Linked DNA regions of Bacillus pumilus. The protein of the gene in region 1 interacts with the protein of each later gene in a pairwise test. Links are inferred from orthologs where the notes say so. Each region holds a gene or a part of one and is shown on either strand. Other genes may lie near its edges. The genes, in order: eno and rpe.

The links.
Region 2: the proteins of eno (region 1) and rpe interact in binary tests that used the Escherichia coli proteins (3 or more experiments, as listed by UniProt). The link is inferred for Bacillus pumilus from one-to-one orthologs.

The regions. Positions count from the first base shown.
Region 1 is NZ_CP047089.1:803,840-806,984, reverse strand. The notes cover bases 176-2,983. They hold eno (phosphopyruvate hydratase), read left to right. Parts: upstream 176-837; coding sequence 838-2,130; downstream 2,131-2,983. Other genes in these bases: GPS65_RS04020 (ATP-binding cassette domain-containing protein), read left to right, coding at 2,717-2,983; GPS65_RS04025 (hypothetical protein), read left to right, coding at 2,389-2,658; gpmI (2,3-bisphosphoglycerate-independent phosphoglycerate mutase), read left to right, coding at 176-808. Outside these bases: more of gpmI, read left to right, coding at 1-175; more of GPS65_RS04020, read left to right, coding at 2,984-3,145. UniProt on the Escherichia coli protein: Catalyzes the reversible conversion of 2-phosphoglycerate (2-PG) into phosphoenolpyruvate (PEP). It is essential for the degradation of carbohydrates via glycolysis.
Region 2 is NZ_CP047089.1:1,846,689-1,849,820, reverse strand. Bases 230-3,024 are described here. They hold rpe (ribulose-phosphate 3-epimerase), read left to right. Parts: upstream 230-1,199; coding sequence 1,200-1,850; downstream 1,851-3,024. Other genes in these bases: rpmB (50S ribosomal protein L28), read right to left, coding at 2,777-2,965; spoVM (stage V sporulation protein SpoVM), read left to right, coding at 2,627-2,707; GPS65_RS08955 (thiamine diphosphokinase), read left to right, coding at 1,911-2,555; rsgA (ribosome small subunit-dependent GTPase A), read left to right, coding at 300-1,196; pknB (Stk1 family PASTA domain-containing Ser/Thr kinase), read left to right, coding at 230-287. In the rest of the region: more of pknB, read left to right, coding at 1-229. UniProt on the Escherichia coli protein: Catalyzes the reversible epimerization of D-ribulose 5-phosphate to D-xylulose 5-phosphate.

The DNA.
Region 1 (3,145 bases):
TGAGCCAGTTGCCAAAGTAAACGACGGCGATTCTGTGATTTTCTATAACTTCCGCCCAGACCGTGCGATCCAAATTTCGAACACTTTCACAAATGAAGATTTCCGCTCGTTTGATCGCGGAGAAGCACATCCGAAGAATTTACACTTCGTCTGCTTCACACACTTCAGTGAAACGGTTGATGGCTATGTTGCCTTCAAACCAGTGAATTTGGATAACACAGTAGGAGAAGTGCTAGCGCAAAATGGATTGAAACAGCTGCGGATTGCTGAAACAGAGAAATATCCTCACGTGACGTTCTTTATGAGCGGTGGACGTGAAGAAGAATTTCCTGGTGAAGACCGTATCTTGATCAATTCTCCAGATGTGGCAACCTATGACCTCAAGCCAGAAATGAGCGCTTATGAAGTAAAGGATGCACTTGTTGCAGACATCAATGCTGACAAGCATGATGCGATCATCTTGAACTTTGCTAACCCGGATATGGTTGGTCATTCAGGTATGCTCGAGCCAACAATCAAAGCCATTGAAGCAGTAGATGAGTGCTTAGGAGCTGTTGTCGACGCAATCCTAGCAAAAGGCGGACATGCCATCATCACGGCAGACCACGGTAACGCAGACGTGCTCATTACCGAAGAAGGAAAGCCGCATACTGCACATACGACAAACCCTGTTCCAGTGATCGTAACGAAAAAAGGGGCAACGCTTAGAGAAGGCGGTATTCTAGCCGATCTATCTCCAACGCTTTTAGACTTACTTGGTGTTGAAAAACCAAAAGAGATGACAGGAACATCATTGATTCAGAAATAACAAATTGATTCAAAAGGAGAGAAATAACGATGCCATACATTGTTGACGTATATGCACGCGAAGTATTAGACTCTCGCGGTAACCCAACAGTTGAAGTAGAAGTTTACACAGAATCTGGCGGCTTTGGCCGTGCACTAGTACCAAGTGGTGCTTCTACAGGTGAATATGAAGCAGTAGAACTACGTGACGGAGACAAAGACCGTTACCTAGGAAAAGGTGTTCTGACAGCTGTAAACAACGTAAACGAAATCATTGCACCAGAGCTTTTAGGCTTTGATGTCACTGAACAAGTAGCAATTGACAAAATGTTAATCGAACTTGATGGAACAGAAAATAAAGGGAAATTAGGCGCAAACGCAATCCTTGGCGTATCTATCGCTGTAGCACGTGCGGCTGCTGATTTCTTACAAATTCCACTTTACCAATACCTTGGTGGATTCAACTCCAAAACGCTTCCAGTACCAATGATGAACATCGTCAATGGCGGAGAGCATGCGGATAACAATGTAGACATTCAAGAATTCATGATTATGCCTGTAGGTGCACCGAACTTCCGTGAAGCACTTCGCATGGGCGCACAAATCTTCCATAGCCTAAAATCTGTATTAAGTGCAAAAGGCTTAAACACAGCTGTAGGTGACGAAGGTGGATTCGCTCCAAACCTTGGTTCTAACGAAGAAGCACTTCAAACAATCGTAGAAGCGATTGAAAAAGCTGGTTTCAAACCAGGTGAAGAAGTGAAACTTGCAATGGATGCTGCATCTTCTGAGTTCTACAACAAAGAAGACGGTAAATATCATTTATCAGGCGAAGGTGTTGTGAAAACATCTGCTGAAATGGTTGACTGGTATGAAGATATGGTATCGAAATACCCAATCATCTCAATCGAAGACGGCCTTGATGAAAACGACTGGGAAGGTCACAAACTATTAACTGAGCGCCTTGGCAGCAAGGTTCAGCTAGTAGGAGATGACTTGTTCGTGACAAACACGAAGAAGCTTTCTGAAGGAATCAAAAACGGCGTTGGTAACTCAATCCTAATCAAAGTAAACCAAATCGGTACATTAACTGAAACATTTGATGCAATCGAAATGGCAAAACGTGCAGGATACACAGCTGTTATCTCTCACCGCTCTGGTGAAACAGAAGATAGCACAATTGCAGACATCGCTGTTGCAACAAACGCTGGACAAATCAAAACAGGTGCTCCGTCTCGTACGGACCGTGTGGCGAAATACAACCAATTACTTCGCATCGAAGATCAATTGGCTGAAACAGCTCAATACCACGGCATTGAAACATTCTATAACTTGAATAAATAATGCCAGCAACGCGCTGCGTTCCGCTCTTATATTAGAGTGGGCGCAGCGTTTTTTTTTGGTTGATAGAGATTCCGCAGCTGTTTCAATAGTCACATCCTATTTTTGTAAAAAATCGTCCTTCAGTCAGAGGGAAAGCGCACAGCTTTACCATTTATAAGCAATAGATCATGAAAAATCGACTAAAAATATGATCTGAAATGAACTTATGTTTTCTGTATGCGGGATAGTATCATTTTACATATATTAGGGGGTGATGAGATGCTGAATCCTTTTAGCCTTCGTTTTCCAGTAGGTGTGTATATGTATGTCCTTCACCTATTGGCGGCTTATGATGAAAGGAAGCAACGAATTCTAACTTCTAAGAACGTACAGAAAAATGCATTTTGGATTTATGTCCTTGCCGCTATTTTAGGTATTGTGACAGTCGCAGCATTGATTTGGGCATGCAAGACCTTTGGAAAAGGCTCTAAATTTTTAGGCGAATTCAAGTTCTTAGGCATGTACGTGAAAATCAAATGCGGTTTCTAACACGGATGAGAACAGATGCAAGGTCATCTGTTCCATCTGAAACAAACGGAGGAATATGATGCTGACATTACAATTACAAGAAAAAACGTATAGCCGCACCTTCTCTCTTCGTCATATACAACTGAACGTGAAGAAAGGCCAGACGATGCTTCTTTTAGGACACAATGGGGCAGGAAAGACAACCATGATCCAAGCTATGTTTGGACTCACGCCATTTACTGGCTACGTTTCCTTACATGGTGAACAGCTGAACCTTCAATCCTCAGCACATATTTCCCTTTTGAAAAAACACGTTTCTTATATTCCTGACGATCATGCATTGTTCGATTATTTAACACCAAGGGAATACTTTCAATTACTTCAGCTGCCACATGAGCAAGATGTTACACGTGAAGAGACATTTACCGATTTGTTTGAGCTGAGTCCGTATATGGATCAGCCAATCGCTCAGCTGTCCCATGGCAATCAAAAGAAAACACAGATTATT
Region 2 (3,132 bases), 1.0 Mb from region 1 along the record:
AGATTACATTCTCTCTTGGACCGAAGGAAAAACCAGCCAAAACGGTGACTGAAAAGATTTCGATCCCTTATGAACCAGAAGCGGAAGGGCAGGAGATGAATGTCCAAATTTCCATTGATGATGCCGAGCATAGCATCTCTGATTCGTACGAAAGCTTTAAAATCACTGCGCCGACTGAACGGACCATTAAATTTAAGATTGAACCAGGTCAAAAAGGATATTATCAAGTGACGGTTGATGATAAAGTCGTCAGCTCGAAAACGATCGAATACCCTGATGATGAATAAAGGAGGGACTTTATGCCTGAGGGCAAAATTATTAAAGCATTAAGCGGATTCTACTATGTGCTAGACGAGTCACAAGAAAGTGGAAAAGTGGTTCAGTGCAGAGCGAGAGGCATCTTTCGAAAAAACAAAATCACACCTCTTGTTGGCGATTACGTCGTGTATCAAGCAGACAACGATAAAGAAGGCTACTTATTAGAAGTAAAAGAACGGACAAACGAACTTGTTCGTCCACCTATCAGTAACGTTGATCAAGCGGTACTTGTTTTCTCAGCGGCAGAACCAACCTTTAGCACATCGCTCTTAGACAGATTTTTAGTGCTTGTTGAAGCCAATCATATTGAGCCAATTATCTGCATTACTAAAATGGACTTATTGAAAACAGACGAAGAGCGTGAAACGATCATGGCATATGCAGACGACTATCGGCAAATTGGCTATGAGGTACATTTAACTTCTACGATTGAAGGAGACGGCATTGAGAAGCTGACTCCACACTTTCACAATAAAATCACGGTATTTGCCGGTCAGTCTGGTGTAGGCAAGTCGTCCCTTTTAAATGCGATGAGTCCTGAATTGGCGCTGAAAACAGATGATATCTCATCCCATCTCGGACGAGGAAAGCATACGACAAGACATGTCGAGCTCATTCGAACAGCAAACGGGCTCATTGCAGATACTCCGGGCTTTAGCTCGCTCGAATTTACTGGCATCGAAGCAGAAGATCTAGGTCTATACTTTTTAGATATTAGAGACCGAAGTGGAGACTGTAAATTTCGAGGCTGTCTGCACGTGAAAGAGCCTGGCTGTGCGATAAAAGATGCGGTTGAGCATGATCAAATCAAAGAGTATCGCTATCAGCATTATCTAGAGTTTTTAACTGAAATCAAAGACAGAAAGCCGAGGTACTAAATCATGGTTTATATAGCCCCTTCCATTTTATCAGCAGATTTTGCCAATTTGGAGAAAGATATCCGTGATGTGGAACAAGGCGGTGCAGATTACATTCATATCGATGTCATGGATGGTCATTTTGTTCCGAATATGACATTCGGGCCAAATGTCGTCGAAGCGATCAGACCGCATACGCGTCTTCCGCTTGATGTTCACCTCATGATTGAGCAGCCAGATCGGTATATTCCTGCATTCGCAAAAGCTGGCGCTGATATTATTTCTGTTCATGTGGAAGCTTGTCCGCACTTACATCGAACAATACAACATATAAAAGAACAAGGTGTAAAAGCAGGGGTCGTCTTGAATCCCCACACACCTGTGTCTCACATTGAGCATGTATTAGAAGATGTGGACCTAGTGTTATTCATGACTGTGAACCCTGGTTTTGGTGGACAGGCATTTATTCCATCTGTCCTCAAGAAGGTAAAAGAAGTAAAAGCACTGAGTGAACAAAAGGGCTTAACCGATTTACTGATAGAAATAGACGGCGGTGTCAATGTAGAGACTGCAAAGAGCTGCAAGGAAGCTGGCGCTAATTTACTCGTCGCGGGCTCTGCGGTATACGGTGAAGACAACCGCGCAGTAGCGATCCAAGCAATTCGAGAAGCATAAAGGAAGGAACCAAAGTCATTGTGATCTTTGGTTCTTTTTACATGAAGAGGAGCGTATATCATGCACATACATATCGTTGCCGGCGGTCCTTTTGAATACATCCCGCCACTTGAACGTGAAGCATCACAAGAGGATGTTCTCTGGATTGGCGTAGACCGTGGAACTCTCTTCTTACTAGAACACGGGATTACCCCTGCCAAAGCCTTTGGTGATTTTGACAGTGTGACAGAAGAAGAGCTTCGGGAGCTAAAAGAAAAATTGCCTGCCCTGAATGTCTTTCAAGCTGAAAAGGATGAAACCGATTTAGAGCTTGCGCTGAACTGGGCACTGAGTCAGCACCCAGCACATATTGACATTTACGGTATTACAGGAGGAAGGGCGGATCATTTTCTAGGAAATATCCATCTTCTATATAAAGGGATTCAGCACAAGCAGAATATCACCCTTGTAGACAAACAAAATATCATTCAAATGTTTGAACCTGGTACATACGAAATAAAAGAAGATCAAGATAAAAAGTATGTATCGTTTCTACCCTTTGGGACACCTGTTGAAAAGCTGACATTAAAAGGTTTCAAATATCCTCTGAAAAATTGTCATATTGAGCCTGGTTCCACACTATGTATTAGTAACGAACTCATCCACTCAAATGGTACTTTTTCTTTTCATGAAGGCATATTAATAATGGTAAGAAGCAAAGATTGACCAACCTATCAACGTGGATGGCTGATTAAGCTCAATTGTGCTGCAAGCGGTACTTTTAGGAGGGGGACAAAATGAAATTTTATACAATCAAACTGCCTAGATTTCTTGGCGGCATTGTCCGTGCGATGCTTGGTTCATTTAAGAAAGATTAATGAGTAATCTCCTTTATTTCCACATAAAAACGCCTGCTACAAGTTATTGTAGCAGGCGTTTACTCTTGCTTATACACGCTCAACTTTACCAGATTTCAAAGCTCGAGCTGATACATATACTCTTTTAGGCTTACCGTCCACTAGAATACGAACTTTTTGAAGGTTCGCGCCCCATGTACGTTTTGTAGAGTTCATTGCGTGAGAACGATTGTTCCCAGCTTTTGTTTTTCTGCCTGTAATAACGCATTTACGTGCCATTTGTTTCCCTCCTAACTGCGAAAACATCATCATATTCTTCATATACGTACTTAGAGATGCCTCAAGATACTTTAATAATTTACCACAGCTTCAAGGGGTTTGCAAGGATTGTTTACTCCTCTTTCAAGAAAAATACCTTGACATCTTGATAAAAAATCAAGGCTATA